DNA from 4 places in the Methylobacterium sp. Leaf113 genome. Region 1 is predicted to be linked to each of the others. Evidence: riboswitches for the same ligand, from Rfam matches in the RefSeq annotation. Region 1 holds a riboswitch; each other region holds the start of a gene.
What was found. A riboswitch is a leader RNA that binds a small molecule or an ion and turns the genes downstream of it on or off. The one in region 1 is predicted to bind cobalamin.
Positions count from the first base shown of each region.

Region 2: another riboswitch for cobalamin. It lies ahead of ASF60_RS01310 (CbtB domain-containing protein); the one in region 1 lies ahead of ASF60_RS07915 (TonB-dependent receptor).
Region 3: another riboswitch for cobalamin. It lies ahead of ASF60_RS03620 (TonB-dependent siderophore receptor); the one in region 1 lies ahead of ASF60_RS07915 (TonB-dependent receptor).
Region 4: another riboswitch for cobalamin. It lies ahead of ASF60_RS14120 (TonB-dependent receptor); the one in region 1 lies ahead of ASF60_RS07915 (TonB-dependent receptor).

Region 1 covers NZ_LMNJ01000009.1:24,548-28,211, reverse strand. Annotated here, with positions in the region: gene ASF60_RS07915 (TonB-dependent receptor) at 1-1,915, opposite strand, end outside; cobalamin riboswitch at 2,384-2,587, opposite strand; gene ASF60_RS07910 (DUF2934 domain-containing protein) at 2,696-2,899, shown strand; gene ASF60_RS07905 (multicopper oxidase family protein) at 2,983-3,664, opposite strand, start outside.
Region 2 covers NZ_LMNJ01000001.1:278,787-282,450, forward strand. Annotated here, with positions in the region: gene cobW (cobalamin biosynthesis protein CobW) at 1-943, opposite strand, end outside; gene ASF60_RS01300 (DUF1636 family protein) at 940-1,428, opposite strand; gene ASF60_RS01305 (CbtA family protein) at 1,421-2,176, opposite strand; gene ASF60_RS01310 (CbtB domain-containing protein) at 2,204-2,380, opposite strand; cobalamin riboswitch at 2,454-2,646, opposite strand; gene cobU (bifunctional adenosylcobinamide kinase/adenosylcobinamide-phosphate guanylyltransferase) at 2,731-3,264, shown strand; gene cobO (cob(I)yrinic acid a,c-diamide adenosyltransferase) at 3,261-3,664, shown strand, end outside.
Region 3 covers NZ_LMNJ01000003.1:1,302-4,965, reverse strand. Annotated here, with positions in the region: gene ASF60_RS03620 (TonB-dependent siderophore receptor) at 1-2,146, opposite strand, end outside; cobalamin riboswitch at 2,303-2,512, opposite strand; gene ASF60_RS03615 (8'-apo-carotenoid 13,14-cleaving dioxygenase) at 3,072-3,664, shown strand, end outside.
Region 4 covers NZ_LMNJ01000023.1:21,432-25,095, forward strand. Annotated here, with positions in the region: gene ASF60_RS14105 (hypothetical protein) at 4-438, opposite strand; gene ASF60_RS14110 (hypothetical protein) at 504-746, opposite strand; gene ASF60_RS14115 (hypothetical protein) at 989-1,579, shown strand; cobalamin riboswitch at 1,718-1,919, shown strand; gene ASF60_RS14120 (TonB-dependent receptor) at 2,026-3,664, shown strand, end outside.

The DNA of each region.
Region 1 (3,664 bases):
GGTTGCCGAAGTCGCTGAAGGTCTCGCCCACGTGCTGCAGGCCGATCCGGGCCTCCCAGGCGGGGGCGAAGGCCCAATTGACCCAGAGATTGCCGACGCGCTCCGGCACGTCGATGGGCTGGCGTCCGGCATAGGAGACCACTGCGCTCCCGACCCTTTGGTTGAAGGCGTCGTACTGGGCGTGAAGCAGGGCCACGTTGGCGTCGATGCGCCAGGCCTCGAACAGGTGCAGGCTCAGGGCCGCCTCGACGCCGAGGGAGGATTGCTGCCCGACCTGGGTCGCGAGCGCCGCCTCGCCCGGCACCCGCGTGATCGGATTGTCCTTGACGATGCGGTAGCCGGCCAGGGTCCACTCGGCCCGGCCGTTCCAGGCGACGCCCTTGGCGCCGACCTCCACCTGCTCGCCGGTGGAGAGCTTCAAACCGGACAGATTCTGCGACAGCGAGATCAGGCTGCCGACCGGATCGGTGGCGGTGGCGTATTGGGCGTAGAGCGCCAGCAGGGGGGTCGGGTTGTAGACGGCGCCGAAGCGGTAGCTGAGCGCCTGGAAATCCTGCTCGAAGGCGGCGCCCGTGACGAGGTTGGTCCGGTGCAGCACCGGCGCGTCGTAGCGCATGCCGGCCAGCAGCGAGAGCTGATCGGACAGGATCAGGCGGTTCTCGGCGAAGACCGAGGCCTGGCGCGTGTTGGTGGCGTAGGCCGGAGTGGCGCGGCCATTGGCCGGGAACAGACCCGGGTCATAGGCGAAGGGATCGACGCTGGTGGTGAGGCCGCCGCCCTCGGAGCTGAAGTTGTTGGTGTGCCGGAACGCGATGGCGTTGACGTCGAACCCGGCCAGGAATTCGTTGCGGAATCCGAACACTGTGCCCCGGATCGTCGCGTCGAGGCGATTCCCGATCTGCTCCTGGCTGTGGTAGATTTCGAGATAGTCCGAGCGGTCGATCCGCCCGGTGTCGCGGTTGAAGGCGTATTGCTCGACGTCCCGCCACTGGCGCCGGCTCTGGAGCCGGTAGGCGGTGTTGCGGATCGTGATGTCGGCGCTCGGCGTCCACTCCGCTCGCAGCTGCGTCCAGTTGTCGGTCCAGAGGATCTGGGCGTCGCTGACGTTGTAGTTGTTGAACCGGATGGCGTCGCGGATGCGCCCGTCGATGAGCGGCGTGCCCCAGTAGCGGGCCGGCTCCTGGTAGCCGAAATCATGGCTCAGGGTGATGGCGAGGTCCGGATTCGCCTGCAGGGTCAGGGCGCCCGAGACCGCGAGATTGCGGAAGTCGCCGTCCGGCGCGATCCAGCCTGCGGCGCGGTTGCCGCTGATGTTGAGGCGGTAGGCGAGCGCCTCCCCGATGGGACCGCCGGAATCGAGGGCCAAGCGCGCCAAACCGTCCGAGCCGACGGCCGCGCGCGCCACGTTGAGGGGCGTGAAGACCGGCTTCTTGGTCACGACGTTGATCACGCCGCCGATGGCGCCGTCGCCGTAGAGCACGGAGGCCGGCCCACGCAGCACCTCGATGCGCTCGACGTTCCAGGTGTCGAACGGGAAGGTGACGGTGCCCGCCCCGACGAACAGGCGGGTGCCGTCGTAGAGCTGCTGGATCGAGTTCGGGCCGGCGAAGCCCCGGGCCGTGAAGGCGCCGTTGCCGTTGCCGGGGGCCGCCACCGTGGTGATGCCGGTGGCGTTCTGGGTGACGGCCTCCGCCACCGTGTTCTGGCCGCGCAGGCGCGTGGTCTCCCCCGCGATCACGTCGACGCTGGCGGGGGTTTCCAGGGGCGTCAGGCCGAGGCGGCTGGCGCTGCGGCTCGAGCTGCGCAGGTTCAGCCCCTCGGCGGGCGGCGGGCCGCCGCGCCCGGAGCCCGCGACCTCCAGGGTCTCCAGGGTGACGGCCGAGTGGGATTCGCCGGGCGCGGCGTCGGCCGGCATCGGCAGCAGGCCGCCGAGCAGGGCCGCGAGCGGCCAGGATGTGAGGGGCCGGAATATCGGAGGCCGGGATATCGGGGGCAAGGATATCAGGGGCAAGACGTGGCCCTGCCGAGCGCGTCGGGCGCGTGGGGATCGGGACGGGATTTGGGCGAGGGACATGGAACAACCGGGAAGGGGCGCGGGCATCGGCCAGGGCCGACGAGCCACCTCTGCTAAAGCGAATGTTATAATGTTACAATCGCTGAGTGGTGCCGGACGCGACGTTGTCCGCAAGCCAGCCGTCTCCGGACCGCGCGGGGCGATCGGACGAGGCGGACGGGAGCGGGACGCGCGGGCGCAGACGGGCATCGACGGGACGGCTGACGCGACGGGTCGCGCGGAGTGGCACGTCACCGCGACGAGGTCGGTCCGTTCGCCGCATGCGAACGCCCCGACACCCACCAGGACACCCCGCCCGATGCGTTTCGCGTGTGACCACGACTGACGGCAGGTCTCCTGGCTCGCGGGTCACCGCCCTCTCATCGTCTTCCCAGAGGCTTGCAACCCCCAGTGACGTGTTGATGATGGGCTCGCCGCTTACAGTTGCGGGGGCAGCCGCGGCGTTGGGGCAGAGCCCCGCACCGCGTTCCCTTTTGATCCTCGATCCGAGGAACCGTCGCGCCGAAGCTAGGCGGTTTCCGGCGCCGGCGTCAATCGACGGGGACGATTCGCCCCCGGGAGCGTTGGCCCCGCGGCGGGGGTCGCACCTGCGATCGCCGGTCACGAAGGAGCAGAAGCACGATGTCCGAGGATGGGATCACGTTCGAACGGGTCCGCGAGCGCGCCCACGAGATCTGGGAGCGCAACCACCGTCCCGAAGGCTTCGAGGTCGAGTTCTGGCTGATGGCCGAGCGGGAACTCCGCGCCGAGCAGGCCCGCCGCAAGCCGGCCGCCGACCGGACCGCCTCGGAGACGCCGCCGGGGGCCGACACGACCACCCGGTGAGGCCGGCATGGCTCGCCTTCGGGCGAGGTTAGGCCGACGAGGCCCGCGGTGAGGCGCGTGCCGCCTGCCGAGACGGAAAACCGTCAGGATCGGACGTCGAGCACGCCCATCATGCCGAGTTCCTCGTGCTCGAGAATGTGGCAATGGTACATGCGCGGCCCCGGCTGGTCCTGGCGCAGCAGGAGCCGGACCGTCTCGCCGGGCACGACGTTCACGGTGTCCTTCCAGGCGCGATAGCCCGGGGTCCTGACCTGTCCGTCCTTCTCGTAGGCGACGATCTGGAACTGGGTTCCGTGGACATGGAACGGGTGATCCATGTCCGACTGGTTGACGATGTCCCATTGTTCGACCTGACCGACCTTCGAGACCTCGTCGATGCGGGTCATGTCGAAGCTCTTGTTGTTGATCAGGAACTTCATGTCGTGGCTGCCGGGCGGCTTGGCGGCGGCACCGCCTTTCGCGGTTCCGCCGTGATCCATGCCCGGCATGGCACCGTGATCCATGGAGCCCATGTCCTCCGTCAGCACGAAGCGGCGGGTGACGACCGGGGCCTGGAGCGGGGCGATCGCCCGCAGCATCTTCGGCAGCGGCGGTGGCGGCGTCGCCGGTCGTCCCGCCACGTTCGCGGTCAGCAGGACCTTACCCGCCTCCTTTGGCTCCCCCGGTCCCATCCAGCCGCGCTCGTAGGCGAGCGTGGTCAGTTTGGCCGGGCCGGGCTGATCGAAGGAGACGATGAGTTCCACCCGCTCGGCCGGGGTGAGCAGC
Region 2 (3,664 bases), on a different contig from region 1:
AGGGCCGGTCGTAATGATGGCTGATCCGCGCGCCGACGCCCTGGACCACGAGGCGCATCGGCTTGCCGGTGACCTCGGCGAAGCCCTTGATGCGGAGCACGCCCGCGGTCTCGGCGGCGCGGGCGACGCGGATCGCCAGATCCTCGGCGGTGGCGGCGGACCGAACCGGGAGGGCCACCGAGTCGAAATCGTCGTGGTCGTGGTCCTCGCCCTCACCGTGATGGGAGGGGCGCGCGTCGAGGTCGTCCTCGGCTGCAGCCTCGAGACCCAGGATCACGCGCGGGTCGAGGCGGCCGTGCTCGGCCTCGACCATCTTCACCGCGCGGGGCAGGTGCCCGAGCACCTCGGCCCGAACCTTGGCGCGCCCGGCCTCGTCGAGGAGGTCGGCCTTGTTCATCACCACGAGGTCGGCGCAGAGGAGCTGGTCCTCGAACACCTCTTCCAGCGGGTTGTCGTGGTCGACGCTGGCATCGTCGGCGCGCTGGGCGGCCAGAGCCGCCGGATCGTCGGCGAAGAAGCCGGCCGCCACGGCCGGTCCGTCGATCACCGCGACCACGCCGTCCACCGTCACCCGCGAGCGGATGGCCGGCCACTGGAACGCCTGGACAAGGGGCTTCGGCAGGGCGAGGCCCGAGGTCTCGATCAGGATGTGCTCGGGCGGATCGGCCCGGTCGAGGAGCTTGTTCAGGGCCGGCACGAAATCGTCGGCCACGGTGCAGCAGATGCAGCCGTTGGCCAGTTCGACGATGTCCTCGTCGCCGCAGCCCTCGATGCCGCAGGCCGCCAGGAACGAGCCGTCGAAGCCGATATCGCCGAACTCGTTGACGATGATCGCGAGGCGGCGGCCGTTGGCGTTCTCGACGAGGTGGCGCACCAGCGTGGTCTTGCCGGCTCCGAGGAAGCCCGTGACGATCGTGCAGGGAATCTTGGCGACAAGGGTCATTCGGCGGCGTCCGGATGGGGGGGCGCCGCGACGGGCGGCGGGAATGTGGGCGGGAGCGGCGGCGAGAACGGCGGAATACGGGCGACGACGCCCTTGCGGAATTCCTGCGGCCGGGCCTTCCACGGTACGATGCCGTCCGGCGTCTCGGCATAGAGCGCGACGCCGTCCAGGATGGTGCCGGCCGAGGCGACCGGATCGAGATCGCCGTAGACGTAGGTCCAGCGCCCCTGCGACGCGACCGCCACCGTGCAGGGCCGCTTGCACACCGAGAGGCACTCGACGCTCTCGACCGTGATGCCCGGATGACCGCCCGCGCTCACCGCCTCCTGGAGGGCGGCGAGCAGGCGCGCCCCGGCGCGTGGCTCGGAGACGTCCCCGGCCGCCCGGCAGGTGGCGCAGACGTAGAGCGTGACGGCGGCGCTGTCCGTCTGACGCAGGTCTTTGGGTCCTTGATCCAGCAACGGGTCAGTCGACTGGTCAGGCATGGGCCGTCCGGGCCTTGCCGAACAATCCCCAGGCCCAGCCATAGGCCAGCCCGATCACGGCCCAGAACACGAAGGCGATGCCGAGCGAGCGTGCGGCGAACTGCGCCGCGTAGGCCGCCGGCAGGTTCGAGGCGGCGTGGCTGGTCTCCGGCGCGCCCGCGAGATGGGGGGCGACCAGGAGCACGATGCCCCCCGCGATGGTGATCGGCGCGCGCCGGATCGCGATGAGGTACAGCCCCATGGCGGTGGCGAGCGCCGTCATCACCCACCAGAACTGGCGGTCGGCGAGCGGCGCCGCCGCCATGCCGGGCAGTTCCGGCGCCAGCCCGAGAGCCGGTGCCAGGGCCACCGCGAGGAACCCCCCGATGGCGAAGCGCAGGCCGGTTTCGGGGCTTGGCTCGCGGTTGCAGGCGAGCAGCACGGCGCCGAGCAGCAGCGCGTAGCCGACGCCGCCCACCAGGGTGGCCAGCGCCGTGAAGGCCATGCGCGGCAGGCCGGGGCCGGGCTGCCAGTCGGGCGCGACCTCGCCGCCCGCGACCGAGGGGTCCTTGGTGCCGTGATCGTGACCGCCGTGGACGCGCACGACCAGGGAGGCGGGCGACAGGCGTGCGGGATCTGCCGAGGCCTGCGTCTCGTAGCGCTCGGCCGCGATGATGAGCGGCGAGGTGAGCGCGAGCTGCAGGCCCGTCGCGACCACAGCCGCGAGGAAGCCGGCGACCAGGGCCGCCGACACGAGCCGGATGATCATGGGGGTGTCTGCCTTAAGCGGAGGCGCTCAGTGGCAGGGGAAATTCTGGCTGTGGCGGAAGTCGTGCGCCGCATTGTGCAGCGCCATCGCGGGGGCGAAGCCCGCCATGAACACGAGGCCGAGGCCGAGGAAGGCGGCGAAGAGCACGGCGCCGAGACGCTCGTTGGTGCGGGTGCCGGTCAGGACGAGGGTGTTGGTCGACATCGGTTCATCTCCTGGCCGCCCCGCCGGCGGCCGTCACGGATCGATCGGGTGGACGGAAGGTCCACGCTCGATGGCAGGTCCACTCTCGGCGGCAGGTCTCCTGGCTCGCGGGTCGCTGGTCCTGCCGCCTTCCCGGATCGCTCCAGTGGCCGATGGCAGTCCCGTCTCCGCTCACAGTTGCGGGGGCAGCTGCGGTTTCAGGGTCGCCCCCTCACCGCATTCCCTTTTCACCCCGTCGCCGGGGCACCGTCCGATCCACGCTTCTACGCGGTTGCCGTCGCGCTGACAACGCGGCCCGGATCGGATTCCGGCCTTTGACCCGAGGGCTCGATTTCGGGCACAGGAGGCCCATGCCGAACCTCCCTCCCAGACTGACTCTCGTGCTCGGCGGCGCGCGCTCCGGCAAGAGCGCCCACGCGGAGGGGCTGATCGAGGCCTGTCCCGCCCCCTGGCTGTACCTCGCCACGGCGCAGGCCTGGGACGACGAGATGCGCGACCGCATCGCGCTCCACCGGGAGCGCCGCTCGGCCGACTGGATCACCCGCGACGTGCCGATGGACCTGGCCGGGGCGGTGGCCGCTGCGCCCGGGCCGGTGCTGGTCGATTGCCTCACCCTCTGGCTCACCAACCTGATCCTGGCCGAGGCCGACGTGGAGGCCGCCACCGCCGCGCTGTTGGCGGCCTGCGCGGCGGCGCCCGGCCCGGTGGTGCTGGTCGGCAACGAGGTCGGGCTCGGCATCGTGCCGGACAATGCGCTGGCCCGCCGGTTTCGCGATGCCGCCGGGCGGCTGCACCAGCGCCTCGCGCGACAGGCCGACCACGTCGTCTTCCTGGTGGCGGGCCTGCCCCTGATCGTGAAACCCCAAGCTGGAGCCACCCCATGACGGACGCCGTGAACGACGCCGAACGCCATCGCGAAAAGATGGAGAAGCGCAAGGCGGTGCAGGACGCCGAGGTCGCCGGCAAGACGATCGAGAAGGGGCTTCTCATCGTCAACACCGGTCCCGGCAAGGGCAAGACCACGGCGGCCCTCGGGCTGATGCTGCGGGCGCTGGGCCATGGCTGGCGCGTCGGCGTGGTCCAGTTCATCAAGGGCGCCTGGGACACGGGCGAGAAGCACGCGCTCCAGGTCTTCGGGGACCGGATCGACTGGCACACCCTCGGCGAGGGTTTCACCTGGGAGACCCAGGACAAGGCCCGCGACATCGCCGCCGCCGAGCACGCCTGGGCCAAGGCCCTCGACCTGATGGCGGATCCGACGATCCGCCTCGTGGTGCTGGACGA
Region 3 (3,664 bases), on a different contig from region 1:
CGGGATAGACCCGGAAGACGTTGTTCGAACTCTCGTAGTAGGTCGCGTCGAAGATGTTCTCGACGTTAAGGCCGAAGCGCATGTTCTCGTAGCGGTAATAGGCCAGGGCATCGACCGCGATGTAGGCCGGGAGCACGAAGCCGGAGCCTGCCGCGTCCCCGGCGCGTTCGCCGACGCCGCGCACGCCGCCGCCGAGGCCTAGCCCCTTCCAGGGGCCCGCCTGCACCTCGTGCACGGCAAGCAGGCTGCCCGAGTGGCGCGGGATGTTGATGAGCGGTGCGCCCACGGGAAGCACGTTGTCCTTGGTCACCACCGCGTCGGCATAGACGTAACCCGCCAGAACCTTGATCTCGGGGGTGATCTGGCCGGCGGCGGTCAGTTCTAAGCCCTGGCTGCGCACGCGGCCCGCTGCCAACGAGAAGCCGCTGTTGTTGGGGTCGGCCGTGAGCACGTTCTGCCGCTCGATGCGGAAGGCCGCTGCCGTCAGGCCGAGCGCGCCGCCGAACACATCGAGCTTGGCACCGACTTCGTAGCCGATGCCGGTCTCGGGCTCGAACGGCACGGAGCGAGCTACCGCGAAGGCGTCGGGGCCGATATTGGGCCGGAAGCTGGTGCCGACATTGGTGTAGAGCGAGAGCTCCGGCAGGGGCTGGTAGACGAGGCCGGCGCGCGGTGTCGTCGCCACCCGGGATTGTTCCGTCTGCGTCGCCGTTGTGCGCTCGCGGAAGGATTGCTCGAAGAAGTCGAACCGGACCCCGAGCAGGGCTTTCCACTCCGGACTGAGCGCGATCTGGTCCTGGGCGTAGAGGGCGGTATTGGTGACCCGCTCCAGGTTGTTGCGCCGGATGGTCAGCGGCGGCAGGGCCTGGCCGTAGCGCGGATCGTAGATGTCGAGGCTGTAGGGGCTCTGGCGGAAGTTCGAGCGGTCGTAGACCACGCGGCTGTCGGTGCTCTCCCGCTCGAAGCCGAGAAGCACGGTATGGCCCAGATCACCGGTGGTGAAGCGCCCCACCACCTCGGCCTGGCCGATGGCGGTATCCCAGCGGTAATCGCGAAAGTTCCGGTCGCGCAGAACCGTGCGGTTGTCAGCGGCGAGGCCACGGACCTCCGCCGATTCCCCGACCAGCGAGCCGGTGTTGAAGTGGGTGGCCAGCCGCATCTGCCAATCGGCGTTGAAGCGATGCTCGACGCGCACCTGCATCGTGTCCGAACTCTGATCGGTGCTCTGCCCCGGCTCACCGAGGAAGCGGGAGATTGGCAGGAATCCCAGTTGCTTGTTGATCGCGATCACGCCCCGGTCGAAGACGACGCGGTTGCGCAGGAACTCGGTTTCGACGGTGATTTTCGTGTCCGGCGTGATCTGCCAACTTACGACGGGCGCGACGAGGAGCCGGTCGCCATCGACGAAATCGCGAAAGCTGTTCTGGCGTCCGCCCGCGAAGTTGAAGCGGTAGAGGAGCGTGCCGTCCTCGTTCAGGGCGCCGCCGGCATCCACCGTGCCGCGGAACTGCTCGAACGAGCCCCACAGGCCGCCCATCTCGACGAAGCGCTCGGCGGTCGGCTGCTTGGTGACGAAATTGACGAGGCCGCCCGGGTCGCTGCGCCCGAACAGGCCGCCGCCGGGACCCTTCAGGACCTCGATCCGCTCGACGTTCTGGGTGTCAGGCGGCGGCGGCGAGCCCCGGTTGATCGGGAAGCCGTTACGGTAGAGTTCCGAGGTCGTCGTGCCGCGGATGGCGTAGCTGAACACCGTCAGGCCGCCGAAATTGTTCTGCTGGGCGACACCGGGCGTATAGTTGAAGACCCGGTCGACCCGGGTGGCGGCCAGATCCGTGATGACCTCCCGCGGTGCGACGGTGACGACCTGGGGCACGTCGCGCTGGGGCGTGTCGGTCTTCGTGCTGCTCACAGCCCGGTCGTCCCGGTAACCCGGGGTCGGACCGATCAGGCCGATACCTGAGTTGGGACCAGCACCAGCGACGGCCGGGGCACCTCCGCCAGCCCCTTCCACGGAGAGCTCCTCCAGCGTGACGGCCTCCTGCGCCCGGGCCTCCAAGGAAGGCGCAGCTGCCGAGAGGATTGCGGCAAGCGCGTAGTGCGATCCTCGATGCCCCGACGTCCGACGACGCTTCGCCGGAACGGGCAGGTTCAGGATCGGGGCCTTCGAGGTCGGCAGGTTGGGACAAAAAGGCACCAGTGCGCTCAAGGTTGTCGAGCGACGGCCGAGCGGGTGCCCTCACGGGATCGGCCGCGTCAGCAGCCGAGTCCGCTCATGCGCTCCGCCGGGACACCCCGCCCGAGAGACGTATCGTGGTGCAAGGCAGGTCTCCTGGCTCGCGGGTCATTGCCCTCGCCTCGGCCTTCCCGGTGCGACGCACCAGTGACCATGAACGGAAAGGGCTCGCCGCTGACAGTTGCGGGGGCAGCTTCGGAAGCACTCCTGCGAGCACCCCGAATTCCCTCTTAGCCCGCGAGCCGACGACCCGCAGGAACCTTGACGGTCAGACATTCGCCGGGCGCTGCCGCATAGTCAATCGAGGGAACGCCATTTTCCGCAACATTGTAACATTGCATCGATATGGTTCTGGATGGTTGTGCGTCTTCAGATGATTTGGGACTGTCTGCGGTGTTCAGGAGCGGAGGCTTTGGTCCATCTGCGGTGGGAGGTTAGGCAGCCTGCGCCCAGTGGTGCAACTGGCCGATGCCCGATGGCCTCTACGATAGGGCGCTTAAGGACGTCTTCCGATCGAAAGCAGCCGGACCGCATTCCACCCAACCCAGTCGTAGAGCGGACGGACGGGTCCCGACCCAACCAAGCCGTAGAAGCTCGTCGATGGCAAACTCAAAAGCGGCCATTGAGCCGGTTGTAGGAGGCGTCCAAGCGTTTGGCTGACCGAGCCGTCGACGTAACGATTCGATTTCGTCACGTGGCCAGACGCGATTGGATACATTATCGATAAGATCGCCCAGTCTTCTCAGGCGAACAGAAATGTCTCCCTTTCCCGGTGAATCGGGGCGCCTCGATTACGAGGGCCCTCGCTCTCCCTCCGATCGCCCCGAGCCAGCGCCCGATGCCGAACTTGATCGCGTCCAGCCTGCATGCCACCGCCGAGGGCATTGTCGCGCTGGTGGCGGCCTGTAATCGGCTGCGCCTGCCAGGAACGCAGCACCCCTTTGTGGTTGGCGTCCATGCGCCAATGCGCGAGGAGCTGACCCTGCGGGATCTGCGCGTGACTGGAACGATCCCGGTGGGGCTCGACGGCCGCTACCTCAAGATGGGCGCCAACCCTGCCTGCCCGACAACGCGCGGCCACGACTGGTTCCTGGGCGACGGCATGGTGCACGGTCTCTGCATCGAGGACGGAAAAGCCTTGTGGTACCGCAACCGCTGGATCGGTTCGCGTGCGGCGTCCTCAGCGCTCGGCCGGCCCGCTGCCCCTGGGCCGCGCCGCGGCGACGACACTGTTAACACCAACGTCGTCGCGATCGGCGGCCGCACCTTGGCCGTGGTCGAGGCCGGCAGTTTCCCCGTCGCGCTGTCCGAGGATTTGGAGACGCAGCGCTACGACACGTTCGATGACACCCTCGCTGGCTCCTTCACTGGACATCCGCATCGCGACCCGGCGACCGGTGAGACACATGCCATCGCCTATGACGGCCGCGT
Region 4 (3,664 bases), on a different contig from region 1:
GTTTCAGGGGCTGGGATACGGGCCGCGAAACAGGTCGCCCAACGCCTTGCGCCGGAACAGGGTGCGCCAGCGCCGGCGTTGATGCTCCGGTCGGTCGTGGTTGATGTGGCAGCGCTGGCAGAAGGCCGCGAGGTTCTTCGCGGCGTTGTTCGCCGTATCGTGGTCGCGGTGGGCCGTCGCCAGGACCACGCGCGTCGTCCGCACGGTTCCCAGCACGTCATCGATCCCGACCGCGAGGCAGACGAACCGCCCTGCCCCATCGCGCCATGCGCTGGCATCGTCGTCCCACCAGCGCCCATCGCCGAGATGGAAGACCCGCCGGCCATGCGGCCGTCCGCAGGACTCGCACCGACCCCGCGCGCGAGTGAACCGGATGACGGCCGACAGCTCGGGCCAGTCGATCGGATAGAAGAAGCGATGCTCGCGACGGATCGGCATGGTCGGCAATGGTCACGGCACGATTGGCGCTGGCAAGCGCCGAGTTCAACCGGCGGCGCTGAATCTCAGCCGGAATGGCTGGAGGGCGCCTGCCACTGCACGCCGGCATGCTCGCGGATGTCGCCCGCCGCGCTGCCGGTGTCGGCGTCGCTGGCCCAGCCGCTCGGCTCCGCCACGTCGAGGATCTCGTCGTCCGGATAGGCGGCTTCGAGAAACAGCCTGGCTTCGCCCTCGGCGGCGGCCCGCACGGTCACCAGCGGTTTCGGTCCCTCGGCGGTCCTGATGTTGGCGATGAACAGCTTCGTCATGTCCGATGTCTCCCGGCGGTGATGACCGCTCACAGAGGGCGGTGACGGGCGAACAGCAAGAGGGCCGGCATCGATCGGCCGATCGCGGGGGCGAGCGCCCGCGCCGCCTCGGTGACCGAGACCGGGGTCCCCGCGGGATCGGGCCGGGCACTGGATCGTCAACCACGGCGTGCATTCCGCCACCGAAACTCGCGGACCGTCTCAACCAGACCGAAACCTCCGGGCGCCATGCTGTCCGGCGGATGATCGCCCCACGTCGCGCGATCGCGCTTGGATGGGGCCTGAGCCAGATTTCCAGACGTCGCTTCTTCCTCCAACGGGTTTCCTGCCGGATTTCGGGCCAAGCCCTGAGGCCGCTGGCCGTCGACGCCGAGTTCACCCGCGACAACGTCGACACGGCCTGTCAGGCCCTGTCGTTGAAGCTGGTGAACCTCGTCGAGGAGGACGACGAAGGCAGCTATGCCTTCCGCCTGACGCGGCCGGGCCTGCTTCTCCTCAACGGCCAGATCGAGGCGGCCGCTGGCTTGATCGACCAGGGCTTTGGTTTGCGCCGGATCAAGACACCGCCCCTCTGGGGCGCGCTCGGCAGCAAGCTCCGTCCGGGCGGACCCGGCATGTCCCTCAAGGGCAGCGGTCCGAGGGCCTACGCCACCCAATTGATCGTGGCGGTCGCCTCCGGACACGCGATCGTCGCCGGTGACGTCGTCCGGGGCAATGCCAATGGCCCCCGCACCTGGCTCGAGGACGAGCCGGCGCCCCGCGCCGAACGCCAGATCGGACCCTCGCCGCTGCGAAGCTGGAGCCCGGACCAGGATCGGGATCGCCCGCTCTGATCGGAGGGGCGGCCGCCCATCCAGCCTTCACCCGGCCTGTCCCCGACCCCCCGGCGCTGGGCTCGGCCCGGGCTGTCGCACAGGGAGCACAGGACGCCGATTTCCCGCGCGTTCGATTGACGCTGTCGGGCTTCCTCTGGTCTTCTGGCCTCGGACGGTTCCTCGGATCGAGGATCAAAAGGGAACGCGGTGCGGGCGAGAGCCCAACGCCGCGGCTGCCCCCGCAACTGTAAGCGGCGAGCCCATCATCAACACGTCACTGGGTGCCCCGGCACCTGGGAAGACGATGAGAGGGCGGTGACCCGCGAGCCAGGAGACCTGCCGTCCATCGTGGTCACACGCGAAACGCATCGGGCGGGGTGTCCTGGTGGGTGTCGGGGCGTTCGCACGCGGCGAACGGACCGACCTCGTCGCGGTGACGTGCCACAGACGTCGCCCGAGGTTTCATGTCGCCCGCTCCGTCACGGCCCCCCTACCGAACGCTCCTTCTGGTCTCCTGCGCCGGCCTGGTGCCTTACGGCGCGCAGATCCGGCCGGTCTTTGGCCAGGCGGCCGAGGCGAACCTGGCTGAACTCTCGGTCACGGCGGAGGCATCGGCGCCGCCCGGAACCGGACCGGTCGCGCAGGCGGGCTTCGTCGGCGGCGTCACCGGCATCGGCGGCGGTCTCAGGCCCGTCGATGCGGCGAGCGCGGGGGTGATATCGGGTGCGCAGATCAACAGCCGCCCGATCACCCGACCGGGAGAGGTGCTGGAAAGCGTGCCCGGTCTCATCGTCACCCAGCATTCCGGGGAGGGGAAGGCCAACCAGTTCTTCCTGCGCGGGTTCAATCTCGACCACGGCACCGATATCGCGCTGTCGATCGACGGCATGCCGGTCAACATGCGGACCCACGCCCACGGACAGGGCTATGCCGACCTCAACTTCCTGATCCCGGAACTCGTCGGCGCGGTGGAGTTCCACAAGGGTCCCTACTTCGTGCGCGATGGCGACTTCGCCTCGGCCGGTTCGGTGCGGATCGACTATCTCGACAAGACCGACCGCAACCTCGCCCTGACCTCCTTCGGCAGCTTCGGCTACAAGCGGGCGCTCACCATCGCGTCGGCACCGCTCGGGCAGGGCACCCTTCTGGTGGCGGGCGAGGCCCAGACCTATGACGGCCCCTGGGACGTGCCGGACCGTCTGGCCAAGCTCAACGGCGTCGTCCGCTACAGCCAGGGCACGGCCCTGGACGGCTTCGCCCTGACGGGCATGGCCTACTGGGCCCGGTGGAACGCCACCAACCAGATCCCGGAGCGCGCCGTCGCGGAGGGGATCATCGGCCGCTTCGGCGCCCTGAACCCCACGGATGGCGGCGACACCGGCCGTTTCTCGCTCTCTGGACGCTGGAGCCGGACGAGCGACGCCGGCATCACCCGGGCGAACGCCTACGTCATCCGCTATGGGATGAACCTGTTCAACGACTTCACGTATTTTCTCAACGATCCGGTCAGCGGCGACCAGTTCCGCCAGCGCGACAGCCGGGTGCTGGGCGGCGGCGAGATCAGCCACACGGTCCAGGGCGATCTCTTCGGGTTGCCGATGGAGACCGAGATAGGGCTTCAGACCCGCACGGACTCGATCCGCGTCGGCCTGTTCAACACCACCGCGCGGCAGGTCCGCTCGACGGTGCTGGACGACCGGGTGCTGGAGGCGAGCGCCGCCCTCTACGTCGAGAACCGGGTGCGCTGGACCGATTGGCTGCGCACCAGCGTCGGTGTCCGGGCCGACGGGTTCACCGCCGATGTCCGCTCGGACACGCCGGCCAATTCCGGCACGGCACGGGACGGCATCGTCAACCCGAAGCTCGGCCTCGTGCTCGGTCCGTGGTTCGAGACCGAGCTGTTCGTGAATTACGGCGGCGGCTTCCACTCCAACGACGCCCGCGGCGTAACCGCCACGGTCGATCCGACGAGCCCGCTCTTCAACATCAGCCGCTCGCCCTTCCTCGTGCCCTCGACCGGCTCGGAGATCGGCCTGCGCAACCGCAGCATCGCCGGGCTCGAGACCGCCGTCGCCCTGTTCCAACTCGATTTCGCCTCCGAGA